DNA from 2 places in the Nonomuraea sp. NPDC050478 genome. Region 1 is predicted to be linked to the other one. Evidence: riboswitches for the same ligand, from Rfam matches in the RefSeq annotation. Region 1 holds a riboswitch; the other holds the start of a gene.
What was found. A riboswitch is a leader RNA that binds a small molecule or an ion and turns the genes downstream of it on or off. The one in region 1 is predicted to bind cyclic di-AMP.
Positions count from the first base shown of each region.

Region 1 (6,300 bases):
CTCGCTGTGCACCACGAACAGGTCGCAGCCGCTGCGGAACAGCCACGCCTTCTCCGTCGCGGGCACCGAGATGCCAGGCAGCCCGGTGGCGAACACCGGCCGCGGGCGCAGCCCGTCCAGCACGCCGGACACCAGCACGTCCACGACCGGACCCGTGCAGGACACCAGGATCACGTCAGGCCTGGACCGTTCCGCCAGGCGGCGCAGCGCGCGGGCGCTCAGCACCGGCGGCGCGGGCCGGTCCCCCACGGCGGCGGCGATCTGCTCGGCCGACGGCGCGATCGGGGTGCGCACCACCACCAGTTCGGTGTCACAGCCGTCCGGCAGGTCCTGGAGCAGGCAGGCCGCCCACTTCAGGTACGAGTCGGAGTCGGCCACCGCCAGCATTCTCAACCGGTCACTCCTGTCACTCCTGTCAGATGCGAGCGCAGCGCGGGGGCCGCCCTGCTCGTCCACCAGTCGTCGGGCACGTCCACCGGCTCCACCGCCACTCCGCGCGGGCCGAGCAGCACCCGCAGCGAGGAGACCGCGGTCGACGGCAGGCTGACCACCCGCTGGCCCGGGTCGAGGCCGCGCAGCGTCAGCTCGGCGGGCGCGCCGCCGTCGTGCACGGTGATGCCGGGCCGCTCGCGGATGACCGCGACGTCGACCGGGTCCTCCCGCCGGTGCGGGTAGTACGCGAGCGGCTCCTCGGCCGCCAGGTCGGTCAGCCAGCGCAGGTAGCGCTCGCGGTGCACCAGCCCGTTGCGCACCAGCGAGGTGCCGAGCACGACCGTCCGCTCGGCGGGCCCCGGCTCGCTGGGCGGCTGGCCGCGCAGCCATGCGAACTCGTGCCGTACCAGGTCGACGCCCGCCCGGCGGACCGCCTCCGCCAGGTGAGGCGGGACGGGCAGCGCGGTGAAGACCGTGACCCCGCCCGCGCGCAGCCTGATCGCGGCGGCCAGCCCGAGCGCCGCGCGCAGCGCGCCCGGCTGGGCGCGGGCCCGCAGCAGCGGCCGGTACGGTTTCGCGGCGAGCAGTTCCAGCAGCCGGATCGTGGCCATGCCGTCGTCCACCACGACGACCCTGCCGGGGAAGGCGGCGAGCCAGCGCAGCTGCACCCGGCCGGAGAAGGCGTCGCCGACGACGGCCGGCCGGCGCGGCATGCGCTCGCTCGGCTCGGCCAGCTCCAGCCCGGCGGGCAGGTCGAGGCCGCGCAGCTCGCGCCCGGTCGCCTTGAGGGCGCGCAGCCGCGCCCGCGGCACCACGATGGTGGCCGGGCCGAGCAGCCCCGCGTGATGGGCCTCGACGGCGCACAGCATCTGGAGCGGGGATTCCACCCAGGCCGACGCCTGTTTGACCACGTTTGCTCTCCCAGCCAGGTGATGGCCCGTTCACGACCGCTTCAAGCTAGCCCGGGCGGCTTAAGCCGTGCGGAACGAGACGTGAACAATGGGAAGTATGAACTCGCTACGGCTTTACAGAGACGGTGTCGAGATCCCGCAACTCGGCCTCGGCGTCTGGAAGGTGACCGACGACGAGGCGGAGCGGGCCGTGCTGACCGCGCTCGAGGCCGGCTACCGCCACATCGACACGGCCACGCTCTACCGCAACGAGGAGGGCGTCGGCCGGGCCGTGCGCGCCTCCGGCATCCCGCGCGAGAAGCTCTTCGTCACCACCAAGCTGTGGAACTCCGACCACGACCGGGTGGAGCGGGCCTTCGACGAGAGCCTGGCCAGGCTCGGCCTCGACCACGTCGACCTCTACCTGATCCACTGGCCGGCGCCGAAGCAGAACAAGTACGTCCAGGCCTGGCGTGGCCTGGAGAAGATCTACCGGGACGGCCGGGCCAGGGCCATCGGCGTGTCCAACTTCACGGTCGGCACGCTCACCCGGCTCATGGACGAGACCGACATCGTCCCCTGCATCAACCAGATCGAGCTGCACCCGTACTTCCAGCAGCACGAGATGCGCGAGTTCCACGACAAGAACGGGATCCTCACCGAGGCGTGGAGCCCGCTCGGCTCCGGCCGGGGCCTGCTGGAGGACCCGGCGCTGGCGGTGCTGTCGGACAAGCACAACCGCACGCCCGCGCAGATCGTGCTGCGCTGGCACATCCAGATCGGCAACGTGGTGATCCCGAAGTCGGTCACCCCGTCGCGGATCAAGGAGAACATCGACGTGTTCGACTTCATCCTGGACCGCGAGGACATGGCCGCGATCGGGGCGATGAACGCCGGCCGCCGCCTGGGGCTCGACCCCGAGACCAGCGGGTGAATTCGCCTCACATATCGCTTTCGCGGATGAATCTGTACGATCTTCCGCGTGCGTGACTTATCGTGGGGCATCGCGGCGACCGGCGGCATCGCCAGGACAGTGGGCGCCGTCATCGCCGCCGAGCCGGGGATGAGGGTGGCCGCGGTCGGCTCCCGCGACCTGGGCCGGGCCAAGGCGCTGGCCGCGACGCTGGGCGCCGAGTCCGCCCACGGCTCCTACGCCGAGCTGTGCGCCGATCCGGCCGTGGACGCCGTCTACGTCGCCACCCCGCACGCCCAGCACCTGGAGGTGGCCGAGGCGGCCATCGCGGCGGGCAAGGCCGTGCTGTGCGAGAAGCCGCTCGCCGCCACCACGGCCGACGCCGAGCGGATGGTCCGGCTGGCCCGCGAGGCCGGGGTCTTCCTGATGGAAGCGATGTGGATGCGGTTCAACCCGCTGATCCGCATGCTCGCCGGCGACGGGCGTTTCGGCGAGATCCGCTCGGTGCGCGCCTCGTTCGGCTTCGCGCACCCGTACGATCCCGCGCACCGGCTCTGGGCGCCGGAGCTGGGCGGCGGCGCCCTGCTCGACCTGGGAATCTACCCCATGGGGCTGGCCCAGTTGTTCCTCGGGACGCCGGAGAGCACGCACCTCACCGGCTCGCTGTCCCCGGGCGGCGTGGACGCCGAGGCGGGCGGGCTGATGAGCTATCCGGGCGGCAGGCGGGCGCTGGTGGAGTGCTCGCTGCTCGGCGCCTACTCCAACGACGCCACCGTCGTCGGCACCGGGATGCGGGCCGACATCGACGCCCCGTTCTGGGCTCCGCGGCGGGTCGTGCTCAGCGGGCCGGGGATGGAGCCGGAGGAGCACGTGCTCGACGATCCGGCGGACAACGGGTACGCGGGCGAGCTGCGCGAGGTCCGCGACTGCCTGGCGCGAGGTCGTACCGAGAGCGCGATCATGCCGCTTGACGAGAGCCTTGCCATCATGCGGGTTCTGGCGGAGGCGCGGGCGCAGATCCGCTAGCCGCGGCTTTGAAGACTTGCCAGTTTCTTGCCAGATGCGTTACTTTACTCCGCATTCACGGCATACGTCCGGTTTGTCCGGTCGTGTCCGAGAACACCGTCGTATCGCAGGATCGTCCTGCGACCGCTGAATCCGCCTTGCGCGGAACCGGGGACCCACTTCTTCCGGGGTGAATCGGCGCCTCGCGCGCCGTAGGGCAGCTTCCACGCCCGAACCCGTCAGCTAACCCGGTAAGCGGCATGGAAGCAAGGAGTACATCCCCTCGATGGTCATGCATCGCCTCCCCCGTGCCACCAAACCGCATTACGTCCGCGCCGCCCTCGGCGCCACCTTCGTCGCCTGCTTCATGGGCTCCGCCCTCCCCGCCCACGCCGACCCGGTCAACGGAGACGATCTCTCGTTGACGGCCCAGGCGGAGACCGGCCAGACCGCCTCCCAGGAGGCGAAGCCCGCCGAGAAGGACAAGATCGACGTCACCGCGGCCCAGGTGCTCGCCCTGGCCAGGGAGCAGATCGGCATCAGGGAGAACGCGCGGGGCGGCGGCACGAAGTTCCAGGAGTGGTACGCGAACTCGCAGCGCGCCCAGGAGACCATCGCCCGTGACGGCGGCCACCCCGCCGCCTACCTGAACGCCCCCTGGTGCGCGATGTTCGTCTCCTGGGTCGGCGAGCAGACCGGCGCCCGCGCGCAGGTGGGCTGGGACGCCTACACGGTGACGCACGCGCGGTGGTTCCAGAACAACGGCCGCTGGGGCACCCTGGCCAAGCCGGGCGCCGTGGTCTTCTTCGCCTGGAACGGCAGCAAGAGCCTCGGCTCCATCCAGCACGTCGGCTTCGTGGTCAAGGACAACCGCGACGGGACGATCTCCACGATCGAGGGCAACACCGGCAACGGGCTCGTCGAGGAGCGCATCCGTCCCAAGTCTCAGGTCGTCGGCTACGGCTACCCCGAGTACGCCGCCTGATTGTCCGGAAGAATCCCTGAGGTGTCGATGCGGGCGCCGCTCGTTCGACGCGTCGGCGAGACCGGGATTCGAAGGAGAAGCACCGTGAAGTTCATGATCATCGGAAAGGGCAGCGCCGAGACCGAGGCGGGCGTCATGCCGAGCCGGCAGCTCGTCGACGACATGATGGCCTACAACGAGTCGCTGGCCAAGGCCGGTGTCCTGCTGGCGGCGGAAGGGCTCGCCCCCAGCTCCCGCGCCGCCCGCATCGCCTACGGCCCCGGCAAGCCCAAGGTCATCGACGGGCCCTTCGCGGAGACCAAGGAGATCATCGCCGGCTTCTGGCTGATCCAGGTCAAGTCCCGCGAAGAGGCCGTCGAATGGGCCCTGCGCGTCCCCGTCCCCGAGGGCGGCGAAGGGGTCGGCCTGGAGCTCTGGGAGGTCTTCGACGCGGCCGACATGCCGGAGACCTCCCTCACCCCGGAGACCGCCGAGCGCGACAAAGCCCTCCGCGAGTCCCTGGAGACCAACCCCCCGAACGCCTGACAGCCCAGGGCGACCCCCCGCACGCCTGCCGGAAACGCGTCACCCACGCCCGCCGTGGACGACCATCACCGCTTCAACCAGGAGCCCGGCACACATGCCCGGGACGCCGCTCCTTCTTGAAAGCGTTTCTCGCTTCCCGCGCTGAGGTGAGTGCCGGGCATGTCCCGGACGGGGTGACCATACGATGGGCCCGTGACAGCTTCGGAGACGCATGGGGCCATCGAGGCCGTGTGGCGGATCGAGGCGGCGCGGCTGATCGCCGGGCTGGCCCGGCTGGTGCGCGACGTCGGCCTGGCCGAGGAGCTGGCACAGGACGCGCTGGTCGCGGCGCTGGAGCAGTGGCCCCGCGAGGGCGTGCCACGCAATCCGGGCGCCTGGCTGATGACCGTGGCCAAGCGCCGGGGCGTCGACCTGATCCGCCGCAGGGAACGCTACGAGCGCAAGCTCGCCGAGATCGGCCGCGCCCTGGAGGACGACCCCGGGCAGGAGCCGCCCGGCCCCGAGGAGATCGAGGACGACCTGCTGCGGCTGGTGTTCACCGCGTGCCATCCGGTGCTGTCCACCGAGGCCCGGGTCGCGCTGACGCTGCGGGTGCTGGGCGGCCTGTCCACCGACGAGATCGCGCGCGCGTTCCTGACGCCCGAGCCGACGGTGGCGCAGCGGATCGTCCGCGCGAAGCGGACCCTGGCCACGCGGAAGGTGCCGTTCGAGGTCCCCGCGGGCGAGGAACTGGCCGGACGGCTGTCGTCCGTGCTGGAGGTCATCTACCTGATCTTCAACGAGGGCTACTCGGCCACCGCCGGCGACGACTGGATGCGGCCCGGCCTCTGCGAGGACGCGCTGCGCCTGGGCCGGGTGCTGGCCGGGCTGATGCCGAAGGAGCCCGAGGTGTTCGGCCTGGTGGCGCTCATGGAGATCCAGGCGTCCCGCTCGGCCGCCAGGCTGGGCCCGTCCGGCGAGCCGATCCTGCTGCTGGAGCAGAACCGCGCCCGGTGGGACCGGCTGCTCATCCGCCGCGGCCTGGCCGCGCTGGAGCGGGCCGAGGAACTGACAGACACCATGGGCCCGTACACGCTCCAGGCCGCCATCGCGGCCTGCCACGCCCGCGCGTTCACGCCCGGGGAGACCGACTGGGTCCGCATCGCCGACCTGTACGCGCGGCTCGCGGCCCTGTCGGGCTCGCCGGTGGTCGAGCTCAACCGCGCGGTGGCCCTGGCCATGGCGTACGGCCCCGAGGTGGGCCTGGAGCTGGTCGACCAGATCGCCGGCGAGCCGGCCATGCGGGACTACCACCTGCTGCCGGGCGTACGCGGCGACCTGCTGTTCAAACTGGGCCGGCTCGGCGAGGCCCGCGCCGAGTTCGAGCGCGCGGCCGCGCTGACCCGCAACGAGCGCGAACGCGTTCTCATGGAGGCGCGGGCCGCGGCCTGCCGGTGAGACGCCTCTGGTTCTGGTGCGCTTTTGTGCCGGTGTGCGGGAGAAACGGTGCCCGTGGGATGGGAGCGCTCCCAAGTAGCGCTTTGGGCGATATATCCCCGTACGGCTACTTC
Region 1 is NZ_JBITHT010000002.1:736,507-742,806, forward strand. It holds gene ACIBF7_RS11400 (DUF6716 putative glycosyltransferase) at 1-387, opposite strand, end outside; gene ACIBF7_RS11405 (hypothetical protein) at 390-1,343, opposite strand; gene ACIBF7_RS11410 (aldo/keto reductase) at 1,441-2,256, shown strand; gene ACIBF7_RS11415 (Gfo/Idh/MocA family protein) at 2,305-3,261, shown strand; cyclic di-AMP (ydaO/yuaA leader) riboswitch at 3,376-3,513, shown strand; gene ACIBF7_RS11420 (CHAP domain-containing protein) at 3,527-4,225, shown strand; gene ACIBF7_RS11425 (YciI family protein) at 4,319-4,750, shown strand; gene ACIBF7_RS11430 (RNA polymerase sigma factor) at 4,943-6,187, shown strand.

Region 2 (6,300 bases), on a different contig from region 1:
CGAATCGAAGATCGACAGAACGGAAAGTGTCCACGATCTGAGATTCGCCCTGAACGATCATGCGCTTATGGCGACCGCCGGGGTCCTTAGGCGAGCGGCATAAGCGCATGGTCAGCCGACGGCTCCCTTAGTGGGCCGCCTCGTACTTCTCGACGACGGTGGAGGCGATCCGGCCTCGCTCACTGACGGGCAGACCGTGGGCCTTGGCCCACTGCCTGATCTCGGCGCTCTTCTCGCGGCTCATCGCCCGCTGACCGCCGCGGCCTCGACGGCGCGTGGTGACCGCCCCTGCCCTGCGAGCGTGCTGCACGAAAGGCGTGAGAGCGTCCCTCAGCTTCTTGGCGTTAACGTCGCTGAGGTCAATCTCATAGGAAGCGCCGTCAATAGCGAAGCTGACCGTCTCATTGGCCTCGCCCCCATCGAGGTCATCGATGAGAATCTCCTGGATCTGCTTGGCCATCTACGCAATCCTTTCCGGAGCATTGTTTCATTCGCTCGACCAAACATATACCCGGAAAGACGTTAAGACAATTCAGCTCAGCGACGATTCCGCTGAGTCGCTGATCAGTTGCTCTTCTCGGCCTGATCCTGCCGGTTTGGCCGCCTCCCAGGGCCCTCGGCGCGCACCAACTTCACCACCCCAAAGATGAAGGCGCCCCCCACGACGAGCGGCGGGATGAGCGCCGACAAAACCTCTGTCACAACTTCCATTCGTCCTCGCCTCCACAGCGGACGGGGGGTTTCCTGGCCTTTTATGCACGGGCGGTGCGGCGGGCGCGGGCTTGACCGCCCCGGGTGTCGCCCTGTCGACGACCTTCGCACCGCAGACCATAGCGGCACACAGATGCCCATAGCCTGGCAGGGGCATCAACATCCGGCAACCCGGACGCCTCATAGCCTAATGCCAGTCTCTCCAGGTGCCTTACCGGATCTACCCCAAGTTTCCTGAAAAGCGGCGCCCAGGCTTCCCAGCTCAGGAATGATCTTTAACGACGAGGGTTCCGGCCAGCTTGTCATGGGGCCCACGCTGCAGCGGCTTGTCGATCAGGATGAGCAGGCCCACCGCGAACACGTACATTCCGGCCAGCAGATTGAGCACCGGAATGCCCATCACGATGGCCGGGGCCGGATAGCCGAGGACCCGTTTCAACCGGTCACGCGCCCCCAGCCGGGCCGGTTCCACCCGAATGCGCATGATCGCCTTGCCGAACGTGCGCCCGCCTCGTGAAAGCGTGACCCAGTCGTAGACCGTATAACCCAGCCCGGCCAACACCCATGCGAACACGCCCGGCAAACGGCCCCCGAAGAGCTCCAGCACCCCGACAGTCCGGAAGATGCCCCACAGCGCGATGAACAGAATGTAATAGAACACCCCGAAGACGAGCGCTTCAATGAGCCGGGCGGCCAGCCGTTCCCACCATTCCGCGGGCACCGGATCGGCCCGCGGCGTCGTGGCCATAACCCTCACCTCGCCCCATCGGTGTCCCGACCGTTCCCATTCTGGTACGGAGCACACACGCGAAAACAGGGACCGGTGGATCACCGATCCCTGTTTTCCGAGCCGTACAGGCTACTTGATCTTCACCACGACGGTGCCGGCGAACTTGTCGGCGAACGTCTGCTGCAGAGGCTTGTCCCACAGCTGCGAGGCGGCGTTGAGCATGACCGCGATCGCGCCGAGGAAGGCACCGACGAGCGGGAGGATCCCGAGCGCATAGCCGCCCCACGTGCCGCCGGCCCGCTTCAGGGCCATGTTGCCCGGCAGGCCGCCGGGCGGCATGGCGCCGCCCACGGGGACGACCTTGATCCCCATCACCATCTTGCCGACCGTCTGACCGTTCATCTTGGTCATGAAGTAGTCGTAGGCGACGTAGAGGCCGACCAGCAGGATCCACTGGATGAGACCGATCAGGAACGAGCTGAAGAAGCCCGTCGTGACACCCGTCACCGAGTTGTAGCTGGCCACGAAGAAGATGCCCAGCACCAGGGAGATGAGGAAATAGACGACGCCGAAGATGCAGCCGTCGATGAGACGGGCCACCAGCCGCTGCCACCACTCCGCCAGCGGCGCGGGGGCACCCGGAGGCTGCACGCCGACCGGCTGGCCGTAGCCCGGCTGCCCGTAGGCGGGCTGACCGTACTGCTGGCCGTACTGGGGCTGCTGACCGTAGCCGGGCTGGCCGTACTGCTGCTGGCCATACTGCGCCTGCTGACCGTAGCCGGGCTGGCCGTACTGCTGCCCTGACTGCGGCTGCTGACCGTAACCCTGCTGGCCGTAGGCCTGCTGACCGTAGCCGGACTGGGAATCGGGCTGCTGGCCGTAACCGGGCTGGGAGGGGGCCTGCTGACCGTAGCCCTGCTGACCGTAAGCCTGCTGACCCGAGGAGGGCTGCTGGCCGTAGCCCTGCTGACCCGAGGAGGGCTGCTGGCCGTAGCCGGGCTGGCCGTACTGCTGCTGACCGTACTGGGGCTGCTGACCGTAGTCGGGTTGCGAGGGAGCCTGCTGGCCGTACTGGGGCTGCTGGCCGTAGTCAGGCTGGGAAGGGGCCTGCTGGCCGTACTGGGGCTGGCCGTAGTCGGGTTGCGAGGGAGCCTGCTGACCGTACTGAGGCTGCTGACCGTAACCCTGCTGGCCGTAGTCGGGCTGCTGGCCGTACTGGGGCTGGCCGTAGCCCGGCTGGGACGCGCCCTGCTGGCCGTAGCCCTGCTGACCCGGCTGACCGTACTGCTGCTGCTGCCCGTACGGGGGCTGCTGGCCGTACTGGCCCTGGCCGTAGGGGTCGTCGGCCCTGTAGCCCACGACCGTCGCGTCGGGATCCTCCCCATGGGGGTGTCCCGGGTTGTGCCCGTATCCCGGATGATTCTCGCTGGATTCATCCTGCGGATACGGCGGCTGTCCGGTGCTCACCGTGTCACCTCGCTTCGCGTGCGCATGTGGCACGTGTCAGGGCACATGCCTGTCCTGGACAACGTATCGACATGGGTATCAACAATCACCTTTTCTGTCAGTCAAGATCCGCATCACCCGAGGTCAGGTGGAGCAACATCCGTGTGTTCCCCAGGGTGTTGGGCTTGACGTGTTCCAGGTCCAGGAACTCGGCCACGCCCTCGTCGTACGAGGCCAGGAGTTCGGCGTAGACCTCGGGCGAGACCGGGGTGCCTTTGATCACCCGGAATCCGTGTCTCGCGAAGAAGTCGACCTCGAATGTGAGGCAGAAAACACGCTGCAGGCCGAGTTCTTTGGCCGTGTCGATGAGGGCCGTGACGATGCGGTGGCCGATGGCCAGCCCGCGCGCCTCCGGGTGGACCGCCACGGTGCGGATCTCCGCCAGGTCCTCCCAGAGGACGTGCAGCGCCCCGCAGCCGACGACCTTGCCGTCGCGCTCGGCGACCCAGAACTCCTGCACGTCCTCGTACAGGGTGACCGTGGCCTTCTCCAGCAGCCGGGGGCCGGGGCCTCCATAGGTGTCGACCAGGAATTTGATGGCCTTGACGTCCGGCGTCCGGGCACGCCGGACCAGGACCTGCGTGTCGGGAAGGGGACGTTCGGCGACCTGCTCCATGACCCTCCAGCCTACAGTTTGTGATTACGGCTCACCCCTAACCCCGGACTTGCGCCCATCTTGTAACGTCTCGTGGCTGTACGAGCACCTGTGGCGTTGGAGGTTTCCTACCGTTCCATGCCTGGTCCAAGCAGGCACAAAGAGGACATGAAGTCTTTGCCGTACCGTGCTTTACGAGACCACCTTGTGACCCCCCGGTTGTGAAATCTCTACAGAGTCTGTAGTTCCGGTTGAGCAGGAACCCTCGGTGCATTAGTGTCCAGCGTCGATGTCCCCGTGCATGTGGCGCGGAGACGCGCCCAATCCCCGCAAGGGGAGCCGGGGACCCGCCGGCGGCGTTCGAGCGGCGCCGCCAGGGGTGAGTCCGAGCACCTCGCTCGGTAGGGCCGGTCCGAGCCCGAACCCGTCAGCTAACCCGGTCGGCGCGCTACGGAAGGAGCTCGATTGGTGAAGCGCACGCGCGACCGCAGGGGGAGTTCCGCGGGCGAGCGCGCCCGCCCTCCGGAACGGGCCGGCTACGGCCGCAGGCTGGGCATCGTGGGCGCCACCCTCGCCGCGCTGCTCGTCGCCGCTCCCGCGGGCACCGTCGCCGCCGACCCCAAGCCCTCGCTCAAGGAGCTCTCCGAGCAGGTCGAGGAGATGCACCTGGAGATCGAGACCCTCACCGAGCAGTACAACGGGCAGCGCGAGAAGCTCAAGACGGCCAAGAAGGCCGTGGAGAACGCCAAGAAGAGGCTCGCCGCCAGCGAGGCCGACCTGGCCACGAAGAAGACCAGGGCGTCGCAGCTGGTCGAGGCCGAATACATGTCGGGCGGCCTCAGCCGGGTGCTCGCCTTCACCACCGGCGGCGACCCCGAGAGCTACCTCGACCGCGCGGCCACCACCTACGCCCTGCGACAGCAGCAGAGCGAGGAGGTCCTCAAGCTGACCAAGGCGATGGACGCGGCCGAGCGGGCCAGGACCGGCGCCCAGACCCGCATCGACGAGGTCAACAAGATCGTCAAGGACCTCGGCGCCAAGCGCGACCGGATCTCCACGCTCGTCACCAAGGTCGAGAGCCGGCTGTTCCAGCGCGCGCTCGGCGAGGCCGGCCGCCCCGGCACCAGGGCCGTCAAGGTGACCCTGCCCATCCCCGGCGACGGCAAGGCGGCCCAGGCCGCCCGCTGGGCCCTCACCCAGCAGCTCAAGCCGTACGTCTGGGGCGCGGAAGGCCCCAACGGCTACGACTGCTCGGGGCTGGTCATGGCCGCCTACCAGCGCGTCGGCATCTCGCTGCCGCACTACACCGGCGACCAGTGGACCGCGGGCAGGCACATCGCGCGCGAGGAGCTGCGCCCCGGCGACCTGGTCTTCTTCTACAGCGACCTGCACCACGTGGGCATCTACCTCGGCGGCGGCATGATGGTGCACGCGCCGCGCACGGGCGACGTCGTGCGCATCGCCTCACTCGACCGGCGCCCCTACGCCGGAGCGGTGCGCATCGCCGACTGACGGCTAGATCAGCTGGCGGCGCGCGGCCCAGGCCACGGCTTCGATGGCCGTGGCCACCCCGATCCGGTCGCAGATGCCCCTCAGTCTTCGGCGCACCGTGCGGCCGCTGCAATCAAGGCGCCTCCCCACTCGGTCTACTGTGACGCCCTTGGCCAGCTCCGCCAGCAACGCCAGATCTGCATGGCTCAGTTCAACATTTTCACTGAGCACATCCATCGGGAGCCCTCCCCCCCAACAGCACTACTCGGTGACGTCCTGGCACGAGCGAAAGGCTGCTCGCCCCGACTACGTAAACGCATCCGGCAAAGGCCGTCAAGCGTAAGATCTGCCCTACTTGACCATAGCCATTGACATGATCCGTCCTACGTGAAGTACTCGGCGTATGTCGGCACATTTCCAAGCGCAATGATCGATCACAAGGACTCTGACAGCGCGCCGCCGTCCACGCTGAGCCCCAGCGACATGCTGGGTTTCGATCCGTACGATTATGCGTTCCTGCGCGAGCCGTATTCCCGATACCGGAAGCTGCGCGAGAGCGGGCCGCTCTTCCGGACGCGCGGCGGGCTGCTCGTCGCCACCTCCCACGAGCTCTGCTCGGCCCTGTTGCGCGACCCTCGTTTCGGTCACGGCCCCGCCCCCGCGCCCGCCGGGCCGGACGAACCGGTCCGTTCGTTCCTCATGATGGACCCGCCGGACCACACCCGGATGCGCGGACTCGTCAGCAAGGCCTTCACGCCCGGCATGGTGCGGCGGCTGCGTCCGCGCATCGAGACGATCACCGCGGACCTGATCGCCGCGCTGCCCGACGAGGCCGACCTGGTCCGCGACTTCGCCTACCCGCTGCCCGTCATGGTGATCAGCGAGATGCTGGGCGTGCCGGCGGAGGACCACGAGCGCTTCCGCGGCTGGAGCGAGACCCTGGCGCGCAGCCTCGACCCGATCGTCACCGACGAGCTGACCGAGCGCTCACAACGCCACCGGCGCGAGTTCCACGACTACTTCCAGGGTCTCATCGCGCTGCGGCGGGAGCGGCCGGCCGACGACCTGCTCAGCGCGCTCGTCCAGGTCGAGGAGCTGACCGAGCGCGAGCTGCTGGCCACGTGCGTGCTGCTGCTGGTGGCCGGTCACGAGACGACCGTCAACCTCATCGCCAACGGCGTGCTCAACCTGGTCAGGCACGGCGTGCTGGGGCGGGCGGCCGAGCGGCCCAGGGAGGTCGTGGAGGAGGTGCTCAGGTATGACCCGC
Region 2 is NZ_JBITHT010000001.1:533,465-539,764, forward strand. It holds gene ACIBF7_RS02525 (Lsr2 family protein) at 128-460, opposite strand; gene ACIBF7_RS02530 (RDD family protein) at 974-1,459, opposite strand; gene ACIBF7_RS02535 (RDD family protein) at 1,571-2,908, opposite strand; gene ACIBF7_RS02540 (amino-acid N-acetyltransferase) at 3,006-3,563, opposite strand; cyclic di-AMP (ydaO/yuaA leader) riboswitch at 3,850-4,004, shown strand; gene ACIBF7_RS02545 (NlpC/P60 family protein) at 4,011-5,054, shown strand; gene ACIBF7_RS02550 (LuxR C-terminal-related transcriptional regulator) at 5,058-5,270, opposite strand; gene ACIBF7_RS02555 (cytochrome P450) at 5,460-6,300, shown strand, end outside.
Region 2: another riboswitch for cyclic di-AMP. It lies ahead of ACIBF7_RS02545 (NlpC/P60 family protein); the one in region 1 lies ahead of ACIBF7_RS11420 (CHAP domain-containing protein).